2 regions of the Peribacillus sp. R9-11 genome follow, and region 2 is predicted to be linked to the other one. Evidence: riboswitches for the same ligand, from Rfam matches in the RefSeq annotation. Region 2 holds a riboswitch; the other holds the start of a gene.
The links. Region 2 has a riboswitch for FMN ahead of RE409_RS18120 (ECF transporter S component). Riboswitches for the same ligand answer to the same signal wherever they lie in the genome.
Positions count from the first base shown of each region.

Region 1: it holds a riboswitch for FMN, as region 2 does, so the genes downstream of both, ribE (riboflavin synthase) here and RE409_RS18120 (ECF transporter S component) in region 2, are expected to answer to the same signal.

Region 1 covers NZ_CP133763.1:575,735-586,976, forward strand. The annotation lists gene putP (sodium/proline symporter PutP) at 1-1,357, shown strand, start outside; gene RE409_RS02755 (ATP-binding protein) at 1,515-2,789, shown strand; gene RE409_RS02760 (DEAD/DEAH box helicase) at 2,841-3,977, shown strand; gene RE409_RS02765 (hypothetical protein) at 4,043-4,240, opposite strand; gene RE409_RS02770 (DMT family transporter) at 4,285-5,166, opposite strand; gene megL (methionine gamma-lyase) at 5,348-6,523, shown strand; FMN riboswitch at 7,109-7,239, shown strand; gene ribE (riboflavin synthase) at 7,384-8,022, shown strand; partial or broken gene ribB (3,4-dihydroxy-2-butanone-4-phosphate synthase) at 8,042-8,680, shown strand; gene ribE (6,7-dimethyl-8-ribityllumazine synthase) at 8,761-9,231, shown strand; gene RE409_RS02795 (DHH family phosphoesterase) at 9,937-11,103, shown strand.
Region 2 covers NZ_CP133763.1:3,735,888-3,747,129, reverse strand. The annotation lists gene RE409_RS18140 (ATP-binding protein) at 1-994, shown strand, start outside; gene sigX (RNA polymerase sigma factor SigX) at 1,232-1,792, shown strand; gene RE409_RS18130 (hypothetical protein) at 1,758-2,981, shown strand; gene serA (phosphoglycerate dehydrogenase) at 3,106-4,680, opposite strand; FMN riboswitch at 5,047-5,182, shown strand; gene RE409_RS18120 (ECF transporter S component) at 5,350-5,931, shown strand; gene RE409_RS18115 (ferredoxin) at 6,063-6,311, opposite strand; gene RE409_RS18110 (YpbB family protein) at 6,602-7,666, shown strand; gene RE409_RS18105 (RecQ family ATP-dependent DNA helicase) at 7,666-9,177, shown strand; gene RE409_RS18100 (CPBP family intramembrane glutamic endopeptidase) at 9,167-9,766, shown strand; gene RE409_RS18095 (LysM peptidoglycan-binding domain-containing protein) at 9,772-10,608, shown strand; gene RE409_RS18090 (YpbF family protein) at 10,774-11,232, shown strand.

The sequences.
Region 1 (11,242 bases), 2.5 Mb from region 2:
CAACTTGGGCCCGGCTGTAACCGCATTAAGTGCAGGGGCTTCCGATATGAGCGGATGGCTGTTAATGGGTCTTCCTGGTGCGATGTACATAAGCGGCTTAAGTGCCGGGTGGATTGTTGTCGGCCTGTGTGCAGGGTCTTATTTAAATTGGTTATTTGTAGCGCCACGACTTCGGACATATACGGAAGTGGCCGACAATTCGATTACGATACCGGACTTTTTGGGAAATCGGTTTAAAGATAGTTCTCGAATATTAAAAGTGGTATCAGCCTTAGTCATCTTAATCTTTTTCACCTTTTACACCTCTTCAGGTATGGTAGCAGGTGGGGAGCTTTTCCGAACTGCTTTTAATATGGATTACCGCTGGGGCATCTGGCTGACAGCGAGTGTTGTTATTCTTTATACATTATTTGGCGGTTTCCTTGCGGTTAGCTGGACGGATTTTGTACAAGGTACGATCATGTTCATTGCCTTAATTTTAGTCCCTGTTGTCACGATTGTAAATATTGGCGGCTGGGATCCTACTATTAATGAAATAAAATCGATTAATCCGAATTTATTACATGCTTTTGAAGGAACTTCAACTATTGGTATTATATCGTTGCTAGCATGGGGTCTTGGTTATTTTGGTCAGCCTCATATCATCGTACGATTCATGGCGATTTCATCTGTGAAAGAATTGAAAAGCGCACGACGAATCGGTATGGGCTGGATGATTTTCGCTATCGTAGGAGCGATGTTTACGGGCTTGGTCGGAATCGCTTATTTTAATCTGACAAGCGGACCTCTAGGGGAAAAAAATGCCGAGTCTGTCTTCATCATTCTGGCTAAAGAACTATTTCCTTCTTTAATTACAGGCTTCTTATTAGCAGCGATTTTAGCCGCGGTCATGAGTACGATTGCATCTCAACTGTTAGTATCGGCAAGTGCGCTGACTGATGATTTCTATAAGCAGTTTATTCGCCCGAATGCATCGGATAAGGAATTAGTGCTGGTTGGACGATTTGGTGTATTAGCGATATCTGCTATTGCCCTTATTTTAGCTTTCAACCCTAGTGGTACGATTCTTAAATTGGTCGGTTATGCCTGGGCTGGGTTTGGAGCAGCATTTGGACCGGTCATTCTGTTAAGTCTTTACTGGAAACGGATGACGAAATGGGGCGCGCTAGCAGGAATGATTGTGGGTACCGCAACCGTGATCGTGTGGGAAATGATTGATAAATTTGCTGAAGTCTATGAAATCATCCCTGGATTTATTGCTGGTACAATAGCAGTCGTGTTTTTTAGCCTGTTATCAGCCAAACCTTCTAAAGAGATAGAAGAGGATTTCAATCAAGCTGTAAAAAATCTCTCTTGATTATTGACGCTGCTCAATCAAATGGGCGGCGTTTTTTATATGATAAATAACCAAAATATATGGTACAATATCCGTAAAGTCCTTATGTGTAAAACATGAGGACTTTTTTTGAGTGGTTTGGGTATAATAAACCAAAAACAACTACAAAGGATATAAAATGAACCAGTCTCATAAAATTGCAATTAAAGTAGCTATTATATATATAATCATTGGGGTCTTATGGATTATCATTACAGATTCCTTCTCGATGACCCAGGCAAAAGAAGATGTCCAGACATATGCGATGTTTCAGCATTCCAAAGGGTGGATGTTCATTTTCATTACCGGGATTTTTTTATATATTATAATCCGATATTGGACTGGGAAAATGTTGCGCTCCCAACAGGAATTTAATCTTAAGGATGAGCAATATCAGTCGCTGTTCAAGCATAATCCGGATTGTGTCCTTGAATTGAACCTCGAAGGAAATGTCGTTTCAATTAACCCGGAGGCTGAAAAGCTGTTAGGTCACCAAAGTGACAACTTGAAGGGTAAGAATGCCAATCATCTCATCAACTGGAATGAAAGTGAAAAAGTATCTGTTTTCTTTACACAATCCCTTCAAGGAGAGGCTGTTAAATTCGAAACGACCATCCAGAATATGAGTGATGAAAAGCGGATAATTCGTGTAACTTTTTTGCCAATTATTGTTCAAACGGAAATGCTTGGAGTATATGCAATCGTCAGGGATATTACCGAATTGCGGCGAGAAGAGGAATTGATGATCATGTCTGAAAAGTTATCTGTAATCGGACATCTGGCTGCTGCCGTCGCACATGAGATAAGGAATCCGCTAACATCGCTAAAAGGGTTCGTGCAGTTAATGGATATGACGAAAGAAGTCAACCCGATGCATTCTGATATCATGTTAAAGGAAATTGATCGAATTAATATTATTTCGAGTGAGCTGCTGGTTCTCGGGAAAAAACAGGACGTTGCTTTATGTAAAATTGATCTTGGTGACTGTTTACAACAAGTATATACGTTAATGAAAGCAGAGACGAATTTGAATAATATTGAGATGGGGTATCAGGTAAAAAAAGCCGAGCCGGTTTATATTATGGCTGATTCCATCGAACTTAAACAGATGGTCATTAATATTGTCAAGAATAGCATTGAAGCGGTTAGTGATAATGGGAATATAGACATATCCTTGGATGTCATTGATGATCATGCTGTAATCAGTGTGAGTGATAATGGAGTAGGTATGGTGCCTGAACGCTTGAAACGAATCGGTGAACCTTTTTATTCGACGAAGGAAAGGGGCACAGGAATCGGACTTGCAATCTGCCAGAAGATTATTCACCGCCTCGACGGAGAGATGCATTTTGAAAGTGAGAAAAATAAGGGAACCACGGTTACAATTCGGATTCCGTTGGCTACTACGCTTTAACAAATGGTACTATAGAGTATATGAAAAGTTTTTTTATTAAAGGAGAACGATATGAGCGAATTACCAGCATTAGTGAACGATAGAAAGCCATTTATCCAGGAGGCCTGGAAAAAATCTGGCTTCGGCCAACTTACTCCGATTCAAACGAAAGCGATTCCTGTAATTGTACAAGGAAAAGACATCATGGCTGAATCACCCACGGGAACAGGAAAGACACTTGCTTATTTACTGCCATTGCTTGAAAAAATAGATCCTGATAAAAAATCTCCCCAAGCTTTAATTTTGGCGTCATCACGTGAATTGGTCATGCAGATTAATGAAGAAATTCGGATTTGGTCAGAAGGAAGCGGTATTTCAGGTGCAGCATTCATCGGTGGAGCTAATGTAAAACGTCAGTTGGACAAACTGAAGAAGCATCCACAGGTCATTGCTGGAACACCAGGACGGATTTATGAATTGATTGCCCAAAAGAAATTGAAGATGCACGAAGTAAAAACAATTGTCCTCGATGAAGGTGACCAATTAATTATTCCCGAGCATATGGGAACGATTAATAATATTATCAAAACTACGCTTAAAGACCGCCAAATCATGGTGTTTTCTGCAACTCTACCAGAGGAAACGGAAAAAGTGGCTCGTGGATTCATGAACGAACCAGAAATGATCAAGGTCGATAAGCATGAAAAAATGGAGTCAAAAGTAGACCATCTTTACTTTGTTGTTGAGAGACGGGAAAAGTCCAAGATTCTTGAGAAAATCACGAGGCTGAAAGATGTGAAAGCTCTTGCCTTTTTAAACGATATCGCAGAGCTGAGCGTCTTACATGAAAAGTTGAGTTATAAAGGCGTTGAAATGGGTGTCCTTCACGGTGAATCTAATAAAGTAGACCGTGAGAAAGCGCTGCGCAAGCTTCGTTCAGGTAAATCTCCGATGTTGATGGCAACAGATGTGGCGGCTCGCGGACTTGATATTAAAGGACTGACAGCCGTCGTTCATATTGATATGGCTGAAAACATTGACCAATATATTCATCGATCCGGGAGAACAGGGCGTGCGGGTGCAAATGGCACGGTTATCTCAATTGTAACGGAAAGAGAAGAGCGAGAATTGAAAAAAATGGCACGTGAACTTGAGATTCCGTTAACGAAAGTAACATTCTATGGTGGAAACATCGTAGTCGAAGAATAATTTTTGAATGTAGAGATGGCCATTTAGGCTGTCTCTACTTTTTTTATCAAGACTAGGCAGATGTATTAATACATACCCTCTAAACCAATCATTAACGTCATGAATAAAATATAACAAAGAACAGCTCCCAAAATCGTTTGGTTATGAATACTTTTACCTGCTTTTAGATTTTTCAAAAGTGAAACCATATTACGAAAACACATAACGCTTATTGATGGGATAACGAACAAGTGTATAAACAATAGAGTATCATCTCCACTCATTTTCTTGTTCCCTCCTACAGTTAGAGTATATTTTGAAGAACACTCTACATGGACTTTTCTATTGTCGCAACTTGATGGGATGTCCAGTTAACCAGAAAGATCCCTACGAAGATGAGTGAACCACCTAACGCAACGTACCAGTGGATCGGTTCATCTAGCAAGATGAAACCAGATAAGACGCCAAAAAAGGGAGCTAGAAATAGAAAGGCACTCGTTTTGGCGGAACCTCCTTTTTGTAGTAGGAAAAACCAAATTGAAAATTGTACGATAGAAGCCATAATGGCTAGCCATAATAAAATGAGCATGGATGCCGTTGTGATTATGAAAAAGGGCTGTTCAAAAAGATAAGAGCCAATTAGCAGCAGTAACCCTCCGCAAAGCATTTGATAGGCTGACATGACCCAAGTGTCGATTGCGTGTCCCCAGTTTTTCATCAACAGGGTGGCGAGGGACCAGGAAATGGCTGACATCAATCCGAGAAGGGTTCCTGTTTTTAAATCAAGATGTGCCCCCATTGTGATAAAGACACCGATAAATCCTAGGAAAACCCCTGCCCATTGCTGTGGGGCGTATCTTGTTTTACAAAAGAGCGTTCCAAAAATGATAACTAATAAAGGATTCATAAACGTCAAAATCGAAAGTTCCCCTGCTGAAATGGTCCTAAGGCCTACAAAGATGCAGCCCATGACACCAGCTGTCTGGAATAAACCGATGATAGCCAATTTAGCCCAGTCTATGGTCTTGCTTGGATGAGGTCGTTTGATGAGTTTAACAATTATGGCCATGATCAAACCTGCAAGGATAAATCTTATGGCTGCAAGCAACATGGGAGAAGTATAAGCTAATCCTATTTTTCCGATAGCGAATGACGAACCCATTAAAGCAGTCGTTAAAATGACAAGTAAACCAAAAATGACTTTGTTCATCGTTTCCCCTCCAAAAATCCTTATCTATGAATAGTTAAAATTAGTATTGAATGATTGTAAAATTATAGCATATTGCTGAAGATAGGAGTTTAATAATGAGTGGAAAACACAAATGAAAACGCTTCCTTTATATGGGATATTGACATATGATAGAAATAGACATTGGTGAGGAGGAGACGGTATGGCAGAGAAATATAAGCATATTGAAACGGCAGTAATTCATGAAGGATATGACTCGAAGGAGCATTTAGGAAGCTTAACAACACCACTGTTTCAAACCTCAACATTTACTTTCGAAACGGCCGAGCAAGGAGAAAGACGTTTTGCCGGTTTAGAAGATGGATATATTTATTCGCGTCTTGGAAATCCAACGGTACAGGTGCTTGAAGACAAGATTGCGGCATTGGAGGGCGGGGAAGCAGGGCTTGCTTTCAGCTCAGGGATGGCTGCGGTATCGGCTGTGCTTTTTGCATTAACTAAAACAGATGACCACATCTTGTGTTCACAAGGATTATATGGTTGTACGTTTGGCCTCCTTCAGTTGATGAAAAGTAAATATCGTATTAATCATGATTTTTGTGATATGGATACAGAGGAACAGTTAAGGAAGATGATCCGCCCAGAAACAGCCTGCATCTATGTGGAAACCCCTATTAATCCGACAATGAAAATGATTGATTTACAAATGGTCATGAAAGTCGCGAAAGAATGCAATGTACCGGTTGTAGTCGATAATACTTTTTCGACACCTTATTTACAGAAGCCTCTTGACTATGGCTGTGATGTCGTTCTTCATAGTGCGACGAAATATCTTTGTGGACATGGAGACGTCGTTGCAGGTCTTGTAGTTGGAAAGAAAGAGTTTATCAATCAGGTAGCGGTAACGACTCAGAAAGATATCGGAGGAATTATTTCGCCGTTTGATGCGTGGCTACTACTGCGGGGGTTAAAGACTTTACCAGTTAGGATGGACCGGCACTCTTCCAATGCGTGGGAAATCTTTCGGGAGCTGAAACAGCACCCCCAGGTGAAGAATGTATATTATCCAGGGGATACTAGTTCCCCGGGCCATTATATAATGGAAAAACAGATGAAACATGGTGGAGGCCTTATCTCCTTTGAATTGCAAGGTACGAAGCAGGATGCCCAGAAATTCCTGAATAACTTGAGACTTATCAAAATAGCTGTCAGCCTAGGAGATGCCGAAACATTGATTCAGCATCCAGCTACCATGACTCACTCGGCAGTTCCTGAAGAATCCAGACATCAAATGGGTATCAGCGACCAGCTTATCCGCCTTTCAGTAGGCCTCGAAGCTTGGCAGGACATCTGGCACGATCTTCAGCAAGCCTTTTAGATGGAGTCAGACCCTATTTCCTGGTTTTTTTGATGAAAATGGTGAAGGATAAGATAAGGATTAGAACAGCCAGGATGTAGGATAAAGTGGTGATTGTCGGGTAGAGAGTGCTGTTCCGTACACCAATGCCGATGAACGCCCAGACGAAGACAAGCGGATAGCACCAATCCCGGTTTTTAACTGCGAAGACAAAGGCCAGGATTGTTGCTGCAATCATCATGACAATCACAGGTTACATTAGATATCTCAAATTCTTTCCAGCTAATATAGGTGAGATAGTAAGAAATGTCAGCGACGGCTGCGACGCTTACCCAACCTAAATAAATGGAAAAGGGAATAGGTCGAAAGAGGCATGCTCCACTTTTTTAATGTTTGTATAAATGACAATCAAGTTAATCAAAAGCGCAATAATAATGAACACTAATTTTACTTATTTAACCATTTTGAGCACATAGGAGGTCTTGAAGAAAAATATGTACATTCTTCCTTATACATAGTAAGTTCTTGTTACTAATGGTTCATTTAAGGTTAGAAATTTTACATCTTTACTTTAAGGTGATAAAATATTCAGAGATTCATAATAATTTAGTCCTTCGGGGTCGGGTGAAAATCCCAACCGGCGGTGATGAAGAAATTCTAAGCCCGCGAGCCTGATAAAGGCAGGATTTGGTGAGATTCCAAAGCCGACAGTATAGTCTGGATGGGAGAAGGACGTGTGGAACCCAAGTGTATACGTGCGCCTAATTTTTCAAAAATGAAAATTTTAGGCTTTTTAGGTATACAATTTTTCACTCATTTCTCCTGCTAACTCCTTAGGTCAATCTAAGGGGTTTTTTATATTCTATAAAAGGGGGAAAAACATGTTTACGGGAATCATTGAGGATATCGGTACCGTCCATTCCTTGAAAAAAGGAAAAAGCAGCATGGAGTTGGCGATTCGTTCTGAGAAAATCCTCGAAGATGTTCATCTGGGGGACAGTATTTCTGTCAACGGAGTTTGCTTAACCGTAACGTCCTTCACGCAAAGTCTGTTTACTGTCGACGTGATGCCAGAGACGGTCAAAGCTTCTTCAATCCGGACGTTAAAACTAGGATCACCTGTGAATCTGGAACGTGCCATGAGTGCACAGGGCAGGTTTGGCGGTCATTTTGTTTCAGGCCATATTGATGGTACGGGAACGATAATAAAAAAAGAGCGAAAAGAAAATGCTGTGTATTATGTGATCAATTTGGAAGAAGGACTTAGTAAATTTTGCATCCCAAAAGGGTCAGTTGCCATTGATGGTACGAGCTTGACAATTTTCGGGATAGAGGGAAACCTGCTTACTGTATCTCTGATTCCCCTGACTCATCAAGACACAATATTGGGGCGGAAAGCAGCTGGCGATATCGTTAACATCGAAAATGACATGATAGGGAAATATATTATACATCAAATAAAAAAAAGTGATTCAAAACCAGGACTGAATTTAGAGTTTTTGGCAGAACACGGATTTTAATTAAAGGGCGGTGTAAAAGATGTTCCATACAATAGAAGAAGCGATCGAAGACTTAAAAGCTGGTAAAGTAGTAATCGTATCCGATGATGAAGACCGTGAAAATGAAGGTGACTTTGTTGTATTGGCAGAAAAGGCAACGCCTGAAGCGATTAATTTTATGGCGACCCATGGACGCGGTTTGATTTGTACAACCATTACCGAAGAACTGGCGGCAAAATTGAATTTGCATCCTATGGTCGGTGAAAATACCGATCATCATGGAACTGCTTTTACAGTTAGTGTCGATCATAAAAGTACTTCTACAGGAATAAGTGCATTTGAAAGATCCTTGACCATTCTGGAGCTTCTTAAAGAAGATTCAGTTGCTGGGGACTTCCAACGGCCTGGTCACACTTTTCCGATTGTCGCTAAAGAAGGTGGCGTGTTAATACGGGCAGGGCATACGGAGGCATCCGTAGATTTGGCAAAGTTATGCGGGGCTGCTCCTGCAGGCGTTATTTGTGAAATCATGAATGAAGACGGGTCAATGGCACGAATAACTGATCTAGAAGTTATCGCCGAAAAATTCGATCTTAAATTCATTACGATTGCCGAGCTAACTCGTTATCTCCAACAAAGAAAAATATATGAGAAACAGGGACTTGAATTAAATATTCCGAATGCTTGAAGGATATAAGTGGTTGAAAAATAAAAATAAGAAAAAATTGACATTTGTTTTTAAATTAGGAGGATATGGACATGGGGAAAATTATTGAAGCACAATTAATCGGATCAGGGTTGAAAGTAGGCATCGTGGTAGGAAGATTTAATGAGTTTATTACAAGCAAGCTTTTAGGAGGTGCATTGGATGGCCTTAAGCGTCATGGTGTTGATGAGAATGATGTTGACATAGCGTGGGTACCAGGGGCTTTTGAACTTCCGCTAATTGCGAAAAAACTAGTGAACACAGGCAAATATGATGCAGTTATCGGCCTTGGAACAGTAATTAGGGGGGCCACTTCTCATTATGATTATGTGTGTAATGAAGCAGCTAAAGGCATGGCAGCAGTTTCTCTGGACACAGGCGTACCTGTTATCTTCGGTTTGTTGACTACTGAAAATATCGAGCAGGCTATTGAACGTGCAGGAACAAAATCAGGTAACAAAGGCTATGAAGCAGCCGTTAGTGCTATTGAAATGGCGAACCTTGGAAAATTGATTGAACAGTAAATGGTACACATTAAAAAAGCCGCAGAGAAGAAAATTCTTTTCTGCGGCTTTTTAATGTAGCGAATGTAAAATTACCTGTCAGATTTGGCTAGCTTTTTCAACCCATTAAGCAGTTCCTCAAAGTTCGAGAAATTTCTTGCTATTTTATTGATGAGAGTATCCTGATCTTTGAAGCTTGCCGCCACTTCTTCAATGAAGAAGCGTGTTCACCTGCTCTAGCAGCTTCAATTGAGGCATTCAGAGAAAATAAATTCGTTTGTTTTATATGTCTTCAATCTTTACTAAAACCGCTTGAATGTCTTTATTTTGCTGATCCATTCATCCATTAGTACTCCTTCTGTTTAGCCTTTTCACCAAGGGTATGATGTTCTTAGCAAGGGTGACCATTTCCTTGCTTCTATACTAGTCCTCGTTCCACTTTCCGTAGTAAAGGACTTCATTTTCTCGACAGTGGCGTGCTGGATTCACTTAGAATACATGAAAATATCTCGATTCCAAAGTAATATCTTACCTTTATAAATCGGTATAAATACTGGGAAATAAAGAATTTTATAGGTATGATATGAAAATATTTTATTACAAAAGCTGTTCGTAAATGAAGCATGTTAAAATATGCGGATGTGATTATGCTACAATTGTAAAGATTGCAATTGAAATTCATATCTTAGGGAAAAGTAATTATATTAGTATTTAGGAGGGGTTTGTGTGTACCATCTCTTTACACATAATGATTTAGATGGAGTCGGATGCGGTATTGTAGCGAAGCTGGCATTCGGGGAAGAAGTAGTGGTTAGTTATAATTCAATCGGGAGACTTAATCAGAATGTAGCAGCATTTCTTGAGCAGGCCAAAATTGAGGATACGTTGCTGGTTACTGATCTTTCAGTTGATGAAGATAATGAAAAAGCGATTTCACAGTTTGTTGAAGATGGAGGCAAAGCGCTTCTGATTGATCATCATAAATCAGCGCTGCATTTGAACGAACATGAATGGGCATCTGTAACAGTCGAGCAGGAAGACGGTAAACAAACAGCAGCGACTTCATTATTCTATCAGTATGCAGTTGAAAAAAAATTGTTGGAACCTTCGCGGATTGTTGCTGAATTTGTTGAATTAGTTCGTCAATACGATACTTGGGAATGGGAAGTAAACAAAAATTTAACGGCAAAACGGTTAAATGATTTGTTCTTTATGATTCCGATTGAGGAATTTGAGATGAAAATCGCCCATAAATTATCAACGGCTGAAAGCTTTACTTTTGACGAAGTTGAGCAAACGCTTTTGGATGTTGAGGAAAGCCGGGTTGATCGGTACATAAACAGGAAAAAAAGAGAAGTCTATCAGGCTACGGTTGGTCCCCATACAGCAGGTGTGGTCCATGCTGAGTCCTATCATTCGGAATTGGGAAACGAACTGTCCAAAGAGTTTTCCCATCTGGATTATATTGCAATTCTAATGGTCGGAAGTAAAAGAATCAGCTTTCGGACAATCCATGATGACATAGACGTTTCTGAGGTTGCAGGTAAATACGATGGGGGCGGTCATCAAAAAGCCGCAGGTTGCACAATGTCCGAAAAGGCATACAGTCAATACGTAGAAAAGACCTTCTTTGCCGAGCCTATTAAACGCGATGCTCATAAAAACCAATTGAATATCAAGGAATCCCCAGAGGGTTGCCTGTATTCAACGAGAGAAAAACAAGATATTTTCATCTATGAAGATGAAGAAGAAGAATGGATTGTGGAGATCAACGGAAAACAACAGAAAAAAACATTTGATACATTTGGGGAAGCGGATAAATATATAAAGCGGAAATACGCTGCGTGGCTGGCCCATGATGAAAGATACGAAGAGTTTGTCAATAGAGGGTGAATAGGAAAACGGCTGTCCGAATGTGGGCAGTCGCTTTTTGTTGTGTCTCTAAGACGGAAACCTGACACTTTGTGTAGAATCATCCATAAATCGAAGGAAACGAAGATAAATGGAGACTTTCCGTAGATTAAACTGAAAT
Region 2 (11,242 bases):
GGTCATTACCTTCAATAAAGATGGAACTATCCTGGAAACAAATCCGCCAGCGGAAAGATTTCTGCAATCTTGGTACTTTGAAAAAGGCTACAATCGGGAAGATAATGTAAATGTCCCTTTGGTACTGATGAATCTATTTGATGAATCAGAGTCTTTCGATAAGGAGCAAGTCGGGGAAATTACATTGCAGGGTAGGGACTGGGGATTGATTGTCAGTCCTTTATATACAAATGCCGACAATATTCGCGGAGCAGTAGCTATCATTCGTGATATGAGTGATGAAAGACGTATGGACAAACTTAGGACTGATTTCATAGCAAACGTCTCTCATGAGTTAAGAACGCCGATTTCAATGCTGCAAGGATATAGTGAAGCGATTGTTGATGACATAGCTGGAAGTGAAGAGGAAAAAATGGAAATGGCCAGGATTATTTATGATGAATCTCTAAGAATGGGCCGTTTAGTCAATGATTTACTCGATCTAGCTAAATTGGAATCAGGAAAAATGAGTCTCAACTATGAATGCATACCTATTTCATCTTATTTAAAGAGGATTACAAGCAAATTTTCCGGGTTAGCTAAAGAAAAAGGGATAACGATATCCACTAATCTTCAAGACAATGGAATCGAGTGGTGTTTCGATCCCGACAGAATTGAACAGGTATTGACGAATTTAATTGATAATGCGATTCGACATACCCCTCCAGGCGGGAACATTGATGTCATTCAAAGGACAAGTGATCGAAGAGGGCTGATTATTGATGTGAAGGACTCTGGTTCGGGTATCCCTGAAGAGGATTTACCCTTTGTATTCGAGAGATTCTATAAAGCGGATAAAGCACGTACACGCGGTCGTTCGGGTACTGGCTTGGGATTGGCTATTGTTAAAAATATCATTAATGCCCATGATGGCTACATTTCGGTAAACAGTTTACCTAAAAAAGGGACGACATTCAGCATTATTCTACCTCGAATAATGGAAAATACTGAATGAATAACTGGTTGTTTGCCAGAAAATCTTGTTTCATAAGAAACAGTGGAGACAAAGGCAATTGGATTTATTTCCAACTTGTCTTTGTCTTTTTTCATAGAAAGAGAACAGGTTAGTAATATTCTAGTGAATAGGACTCTTCTATATAGAAATTCACTGAATTTTGTAATAAGATCATATGTAAAGTGTAACTTTTATATATGAATGACGACTATATTTATGAACGGATGTGGGGAAATGATGGATTCCGTTTTCCACGATCTTTATGAAAAGTATCATCACGAAATTTATCAATTCATTTATTATATGACTAAAAATCGGGAATCGGCAGAGGACCTTGTTCAAGAGGTTTATATCAGGGTTATGAAGGCCTATGACCGATTCGAGGGAAAAAGTAGTGAAAAAACGTGGATATATTCTATTGCGAGAAATGTGACGATTGATTATTTTCGGAAACAAAAACGGTGGAGAGACAAAATCTTTTCTAACTTCGACTGGGAGAGGCAAATGATTAAAGATACTCAGCCTATTCCGGATGAAGTGGCTATTATGAATGATGATATCCATGATATATATCAATGTTTGAACCGATGCACGGTCGATCAAAGGTCCGTCATCATATTACGATATATTCAAGCATTGTCCATATCAGAAACCGCGGAGGTATTAAATTGGAGTGAAAGTAAGGTTAAAACAACCCAGCATCGTGCGTTAAAAGCAATTAAAAAGATGATGGAAGATTTGTCTGGAAAGGAGGATGACCCCATTGAGAAAACCCCGTTGGAAAGAAAACGAAATTGAAGACATGCTTCACCAGCTTCCGAAAGTAAAAGACAAACGAACAAAGGATGAGGTGTATGCAAGGATTCATAATAAAAAGCGGAAAAAACAATGGTTTCCTCTTATTGTGGGTGTTGCCTACTTATTCTTAATGGTTGTTTTGGCCTCTTCACTGATTATTGGGAAAGAAGGGACTACAAGCAAAGAGGAGAGCAGCGATAAGAAATTAGCTGTCTCTGAACTTAAAAGCCTGCCAGATCATGAACAACAGGATGCAGAGGTAAAAGATAAGTCTGCCGAAGACAAAGAGGAAAATAGTAAGCTTCAGAGTATGCGTGAAGAAGATATAGAAACTAAAGAAGAAGTTTTCGATAGTGAACCGGTAAAAAAGGACAAGGCAGTAGCCCTTGCTCCTTCAATTTACCCAGGCGATCTGAAAAATAAATCGACAATTACCATGGGTGTGCCAGATAATCAACAGAATTTTGTCATCCCGATTTCAATTGTTGTCAATCGTTATGATGAATCGGATACTCTAAATCAGTTAGTTAATCAAATGTCGGATATCAATGAGGAACAATATGGTCTCTCTGACTATTTCCCGCTTGATATTGAGATTACCCAAGGAACCGAAATGAATACTGCTCATATTGAGCTACATGAAGACAGCCAGTTATTGGATGAGGATATCCTCTTTCTTCATACGATGGAAGAGACGCTGTCCTATCTTAATATAGAGAAGATGACCTTTGCTACAGATGGAAAGCAAGGTGCAAGGTTTGCCCATGCAGGATTTTTAAAGGAAGCAGATATACCTCAACAAAAAAATCGCACATTTCTACTTTATCAAAGTGATGAATCCTCACCAAAGTTTCTTGTACCAAGTAATATGGATTATCAAGACTTTGAGGAGGCACTTCAGGCAGGAAAAGAGGAGCCAGACATAGAGGGGATATCTTCTGCTATCCCCGATGATTTAATTTGGGAAAAAATAAGTTCAGATGGAGATCTTGTGACTATTCAATTAGCAGAACAAGCGGCAATTGAAAATAGTGAGGATTCTCTTCAAGCTTTAGAAGCTATTCTCTTTATTGCAAAGGAATTTGGCTTTAACAGAGTAAAGTTTGAAAATGCTCCAATTGAAAAAGTTGGCAATCTAAATCTAACAGAAGACATAGTAGTACCCAAAGCCCCTAACCAAGTGAATTGAAGGGAGGAAGTTGTCAAAAGAAGCGGGAGCTGGGCTATATAAAACATCTTGATAATGGTTGCTGAGTATCTAAAATCTCGTAGAAAAAAGAATGTGCCCGCATTAAGGGCACATTCTTTTTTTCTTATAATGAAATGAGAGCCATGAATGTAATTTCTTCTGTTTCCTTTAAAAATTGCTTCATGTTATCACTTAATGGTTTATCAAAACTTAAAACCATGATAGCTTCTCCGCCAGCTTCTTTTCGACCTACCTGCATGGTTGCAATATTCACTTCATGATCACCAAGTATCTTACCTACATTACCAATTACACCAGGTTTATCGGTGTGTTGGATATATAGTAAATTTTCTTCCGGATGGAAGTCGATTTTGAAGCCATTCAAATTTACAATACGAGAACCATAATTTTCAATGTAAGTGCCACTGATTGTTAGTTCACGGTTATCACCTTTTACTTTAAGGCTGATCAGGTTAGAATATCCTAAAGAGTCTGCAGAGATTTTTTCGCCAACGGTAATACCGCGCTCTTTTGCAATCAGCAAGGCATTCACTTCATTGACCGAAGCGTCAACTCTTGATTTAAAGAAGCCTGATATTAAACTTTTTGTCAAAATCGCTGTATCAAAGTCCAATGATTCTCCCGCATATGTAACGGAAATCTCTTGGATGCCTTCTTTCATACATTGAGATGCAATTGATCCCATTTGCTGTACGAGTTGATAAAATGGCTGAACCTTTTCAAACACTTCTTTAGAAATGGCTGGAAGGTTGATAGAACTTGAAACTGGATTTCCCTCAAAATAAGTCAGCACTTCTTGTGCAACCTGTACTGCAACATTTAATTGAGCTTCTTTTGTAGAAGCACCTAAATGAGGTGTAGCAATGACATTATCAAGTTCAAGTAGCTTATGGCCAAGCGGAGGTTCTTCAACGAAAACGTCCAACGCTGCGCCTGCTACATGCCCTTTAACAATCATTTCATATAAATCATCTTCGTCAAGAATTCCGCCACGGGCACAATTTAATACATAAACACCCTTTTTACAGGTAAGTAGTTTTTCTTTATTTATTAATCCTCTAGTTTCATTCGTCAGAGGTGTATGAACAGTAATAATGTCTGCTTTAGGAAGTAACTCATCTAACGGCAGGGAAATGACAGACATTTTTTTTGCACGATCAGCAGTTAAGAATGGGTCAAATACAATGACTTCCATACCAAAAACTTTTGCGCGTTTGGCGATTTCTCCTCCGATACGTCCAAAACCCACTATACCTAATGTTTTACCGCGTAGTTCTGTTCCAGTATAAGAAGAACGTTTCCACTCCCCATTCTTCAGAGATGCATATGCTTGCGGAATGTGGCGCATTAGTGAAGCCATCATTGCAAATGTATGTTCAGCTGTTGAAATGGTATTGCCATCAGGTGCATTAACGACGACAATCCCACGTTTAGTCGCAGCAGGGATGTCAATATTATCAACGCCGACACCAGCTCGTGCAATAATTTTCAACTGTGGCATACGGTTCATTAAATCTTCCGTAACTTTTGTTGCGCTTCTAACAAGTATTGCATCAATCTCAGCAAGTTCGTTTGATGCTTCTTCTACTGTCTTTTGAATAAGAAGGATATTGGATGCCTCTGATAGCGGTCCGAGTCCTTCGGGTTTGATGGCATCTGCTACTAAAATCCGATACACGTGTAAACACCTTCCTAAGGGAAAAATTATCTTAAATTTCAGTTAATTTTACAATTGAAATGCCGAATATGTCAATTTGGCATTTATTAATGTAAGCGCTTAAAATAATTATTATTAAGTGAAATAATTGTATAAGTCCGCAATAATAATGGATTTATCATCTATTGTTTGAAAAAGAACAATTATTTTAAATAATCTTAAAATTGATATAATCGTCAATATAATTTTTGTTTTAATACATTGATATGTAAGAAATTATGGTGGCCATGAAAAATGAATATCTTCATATAAACTTTCAAATTAAAAAAAACTATTCAAAAAAAGGAAAGTCATATATAATGGAATTTGTAAAATAAAATTTTATAGGTCTATCTTCGGGGCGGGGTGTAATTCCCCACCGGCGGTGATGAAGAAATAATTCTTCTAAGCCCGCGAGCCTTACGGGGCAGGATTTGGTGTGATTCCAAAGCCGACAGTATAGTCTGGATGGGAGAAGATGGAGGTTCCTGATTGCGTTCAAACAGTCATTTACTGAACGTTTGTTTGATGAAACCTTTAATTTATCCCTTTAATTCGGTCGGAATTAAAGGGTTTTTTATTGAACATCAACATGATGAAGGAGCACTAACCTCTTTTTCGGGTAGATCAGAAAAAGAAGGAGAGAGAACTATGAAAAAGAACAAAGTGAATAAAATGGTCACACTGGCAATGTTGGGAAGCATTTCATATCTATTGATGCTTTTGAATTTTCCGTTTCCAGGATTTCCACCTTTTCTGAATGTTGATTTTAGTGACATTCCAGCACTGATGGCAGCATTGATTTTCGGTCCGATGGCTGGAATTCTAGTTGAATTTCTTAAAAACCTATTGGATTTAGTCATGACAGGGACAATGACTGCTGTACCTGTGGGGCATATCGCTAACTTTATAGCAGGAATACTGTTCGTCTTGCCAACTTACTATGTATTTAAAAAAATCAATTCAAAAAAAGGGATGACTTTCGCTTTACTTGCTGGTACAGTTACCATGGCGGTAGTTATGAGTGTTTTAAACTATTATGTCTTTTTACCGGCATATACCTTCTTTATGGGATGGGATGCAATGTCGGCACCCGAGTCAAGGAAGTTCGTAACGACTGCAATCTTACCTTTCAATGTGATTAAAGGCGTGCTTATCACTTCTGTATTCATGTTGTTGTTTATTAAATTACAGACATGGATCAATAAGCAAGTATTATATAAAAATGCTTAATGGCATTAACTATAGAAACACAAAAAACCGGATATTTATGTCCGGTTTTTTGTCTGTTTAATTTGGTTAGTAGGGGAAGGGACATAAGTAGCAAAAAAAAAGCCATTTTCGATTGAAAATGGCTTGTACCTTTATTCGAATTTTAGTGCATCCCCGTCAAATGCCTCGTCAGCAACTTTAATAGAATCTGTTGGACATCCTTCAAATGCGTCCATCATGTCATCTATAAGTACATCTGGAATTTCAACGATACCTTCGTTATCGTCAAGGGTAACAAATGCAATCCCTTCGTCATCATAATCATATATATCCGGTGCTGCTGCTCCGCAAGCTCCACAAGCGATACATGTTTCTTTATCAACAATTGTAAATTTAGCCATGAATATAACCCCTCCTAAGTTGATTAACAACTGATAATCTTTTTATTTCAGATTATTATCTCTTTCCTATTGTAAGACCGAATGCCAAACTTTTCAATAGAAATTGTATTGATACTAACTATTATGATGTGGAATGTCAATGATAAATATAGAAAATATTATTTTGATCTTTGCTTTCCTTCGTCATTTAGCCACAATTTCTTATGGTATTTATCATTAAAAACGGCGATTTTTGCAGTTTTTTGATACAATAGGTGTAATTGGTTAATTGAAACAAGGATGTGAGTCCCATGAATAATTATCTACAGGTAATCATTCTATATGCAATAAAAAAATTTCAAGGCGAACGTTCTATTTATGCTATTTATCATATGCTACAGGGCAAAAAGTCGTCACAGACAATCCAGGATGCCCACTTATTCGGGTTAACGAATATATTTGGGACAATACCTCGTTTTACCCGACAACAATTAAATCAAAACATTCAACTATTTCATGAGCATAATTTCATTGAGATAACCGATAAAACCGATGCTTATATAATTAGTGGGCAAGGCGGGAGAAAGTTAACCGATTATTTGAAGAAGAATCCTTTTCCAACATCCTTAAATGGCTGGAAATATCAAAATATCACCCCGATATTCTGGGGGAGATTAAACTTACTCATACAAACTATATCCCATATTGTCCACAATGAAAGACGTTTTTATCCTATACAACGAAACCCCAAAATCCAATGTTTTGTAAAGGAATTCTTACAAAACAATCGCCAGGACCGAGGGTTGATTGCGCAGCATCTTTATGAAGAACTGATATCGTTATTAGAGCTGCAAAGTAATTTAAAACGAGATATTTTTATTTTGAAATTAACAGGGGTAAACAGGATTGGACTTACGTTTGAACAGATTGCGAAAAGGAAAGATGTAGAAGAAGAGTATGTGCGCTTTACATTTCTTGACTCGTTACATCAAATGCTTGCGGAAATAGAACAGGTAACAGATTACCCTATTTTGGCATCCTTATTCAGTGATTGGCAAAGGAGTGGCAATCCTCATTTGACTCATTCTACACAAACGACATTGCGATATATTCAAGCAGGTAAAACTTTGTTTGAAATAGCAGAAATCCGCCGTTTAAAAGTCAACACCATTGAAGATCATCTTGTTGAAATTGTCTTATCGGATAAAAGCTTTCCAATTGCTGAATATGTATCCCATGAGGATGAAAGGAAAATCATCGCTGCAATTAAGGAACTCAATACCAAGCAGCTAAAGGCAATCAAACAGGAAGTTGATAATAAACAGATTAGTTTTTTCCAAATAAGGCTTGTACTTGCGAAATTGGGTGATGGATGATGAATTTAGAGCATGTTTTAAAAGAAAAATTTGGATTTGATAAATTCCGTCCAGGACAAAAAGAAGTGATTGAATCATTGATGTCTGGCTGTCATACTTTAGCGATGTTGCCAACGGGGTCAGGTAAGTCATTGTGTTATCAGTTGCCTGCTTACCTTTTGAATAAGACGACCTTAATAGTTTCTCCGTTATTATCTTTAATGCAGGATCAGGCAGATCAGCTCAAAATGAGAGGTGAAAAAAGTGTATTAACCCTTAATTCTTTTTTGACGTTAAATCAAAAAAGGGAGGCTTTCGATCGCTTACATATGTATCGGTTTATTTTTTTATCTCCTGAAATGCTTAGCCTTGAGGGTGTGATAAAGTCTTTAAAGACCTTAGACATAGGTTTGTTTGTCATTGATGAAGCACACTGTATCTCACAATGGGGGTATGATTTTCGACCTGATTATTTGAATTTAGGAGAAGTTAGACTTGAGTTGAACAATCCACTAACGCTCGCCTTAACGGCAACTGCAACAAAAGAAGTGCGGAAAGATATCATTGGAAAACTCAATATCAATCAAGCTAAAGAAACTGTATCATCTGTAGATAGGGATAATATTGCCATACTTGCTGAGAGACTATTCAGCTACGAAGAAAAGCTATTCCGTGTTCTGGAGCTTGTCAGAAAATTCACGGGGAGTGGCATTATTTATTTTTCATCTAAAAAGGTGGCAGAAGCCGTCACTGGATTTTTACAGGAAAACGGGGTAGATAGCGTCAATTTTTATCATGGCGGCATGGATCAGGAACAAAGAATGCTTATTCAGCAGCAATTCATTTCTGGCCAATTAAAAATAATATGCGCAACGAGTGCTTTTGGTATGGGTGTAAATAAATCGGATGTCAGATATGTTATCCATTTTCATATGCCCTCTACAATGGAATCTTATTTGCAGGAAATAGGTAGGGCGGGGCGTGATCGGAAACAAAGTGTAGCAGTCTTATTATATAGTGAAGGAGATGAAGGGCTTCCCCTTCATTTGATGGAACAACAATTGCCGACCGATTTGCAAATAGAGGGTGTTTGTTCCTTCCTGAGTGAAGCAAAAAAGATAGGAGCAAATTTGACTCTTTCTGAAAAAGAACAGCTGTCTCAATCTTTTTCCTTAAATGATATTCAGCTTCGTTTTTTTACACAGTTTCTTACAGGAAATCAAGATCCTTTACAGCATATGGCAGAGATGAAAGAGTATTGTCAAAAGAGAAAGTCCCGGAATCAGGAAAAATTGCATAGATTTCTCAATTGGATATATGCTCAGGAGTGTCGCCGTTTGGGAATTCTGAATTACTTTGATGAAAAGCAGCAAAAGTTGAATCCTTTCTGCTGCGACTTCTGTGGAATGGATGCGAATAAGATGATCGATTTATTGCCCGCAGTGAAGGTAGAACAAGTTAATTCTTATACCACTTGGAAACAGGAATTGGCTTTTATATTATTAAAGAAGGAAAATTGGGATGAAAAATAAGCAAGCTGAATTAATAAAACAGCTAACAGATAAGCAGTTGCTATATAATTTGTTTCTTACACAAATTATTCTCTTAACGTTAGCCTTTTTTTTAGGTATTATTTTATTTAATGATCGTTCTACTTTTTTCGACTTATTTATCTTTAATGACCTTAATATATTGTTATTTGGTATCCCTGCAGGAATTATAGTCGTTCTATTTGATCTATTTATGATGAGAGTGACGCCATCATCCTATCAAGATGATGGTGGGATTAACGAACGCATTTTCAGTAGTCTGTCTTACTCGATGATTTTTGTTGTTGCTTTAGTGGTAGCAATAAGTGAGGAATTATTATTTCGTGGAGTGTTACAAACTCATCTTGGTTTACTATGGACGAGTATTATTTTTGCGGCGGTTCATTATCGCTATTTATTTAATTGGTTTTTATTTTTAAATGTTTTGGTTTTGAGCTTCTTTATCGGGTTTCTGTTTGAATGGACAAATAATTTACTGGTGACGATCACGGCCCATTTTTTGATTGACTTTATCCTTGGAGTATTAATCAGGAGGAAACAAGCAAAGCGGGTTGAGCAAGAAAGGGGGTGACCTATATGAATGATGTAAAAAAGAATGGGAAAGCCAAAGATCAGGCTGGTGAACTTGGGACGCGAGTCGAACGTCAGAAGGCGAAGTCATCTCTGCCAAAGCGTAGCCAAGTCCATCAGAATAAAAAGAAAAAAAGTAAAGTGAAGATTAAGTTTCCGATGATTAAGTTATTATCGTTGTTTTTTATCTTGCTTCCGATTGGATTTTACAGTCTTAATACATATCTTCAAGAAAAACCTGAACGTGGTACAAGAAGTGATCAAGTAGTGAACTATAATGAAAATGAAGACGCTGATAAAGAAACGATACCAACTACAGCAACTGCAGATGATTTAAAAGATAATGATTTGGAGAAAGAAGAAAAAAATTCAGCCAAGTCTGAAGCAGAGAAGAAGAAAGATAAAGAAAAGCAGAAGGCTGAAGAAAAGGAACAAGCAAAGAAAAAGGCTGAAGAAAAAGCTAAAGCGCAGCAAGAAGCTGAAGAAAAGGCTAAGGCAAAGCAAATAGCTGAAGAAAAAGCTAAAGCAAAGCAAATAGCTGAAGAAAAGGCTAAGGCAAAGCAAATAGCTGAGGAAAAAGCCAAGGCAAAGCAAATAGCTGAAGAAAAAGCCAAGAAAGAAGCAGCAGAAGACAAAAAAACAACGGAAAGAGCACCAGTCAAGCCAAATAAGGATGAATATAAGGTTGTCTTACATACTGTTAAAGCGGAAGAAACATTATTCCGAATTTCCATGAATTACTACAAATCACAGGAAGGAATTGCTCTAATTAAGGATTGGAACGGACTGAATGGCAATGAAATTTCCAAGGGTCAGGTTTTAAAAATTCCAATAAAGAAATAGAAATAGAAATAATAATGAACACTCTGTCTTTTGAGGCAGGGTGTTTTTACTTTCATACAGTTTTTGTTTGTTCCGCAAAGAGGCTAATCATGCCTAGTTATTTATCATTTTTTTCTGGACAATCTCATATTATGACTTAAAGGGTAGTTATGAGGGGGAAGGAAAATGGAATCTACAATTATTTTATTGGATGAAAAAACGGATCAAGCAACAAAGCAAATGCTGCAGAACGTTGTAGATCGAAAAAAAAAGTTCGAGGCTCTAAAAAAGAAACATCTTCATAGTTTATGGGCAACAATGATTATTGCTGCTCTTTTTTTGGTTTATCTTTATTTTTATATTGTAGTTCCTTATTCCTATTCTTTTTTTAAGATGTTTAGTGTTTTTGTTGACCATTTCAGCCATTTTCTTTTTTTAGCAGCAGCATTTGGGTTATATGGATATATGATATTAATTAAAAAGAAGCTTGATAAAGCTGAGAAGGAGTTTCAGTTGCTTCGTTGCGAAATCATTAATAAAAGTAAGCAGCTGTGGGAAAAAGAGGATGAATGGAAAAGTCGCCATAAGGTTTTTGAAATGATGAAGAAGAACTATGATATAAACTTATATCATGAAAATAAATGATTATTCGCTT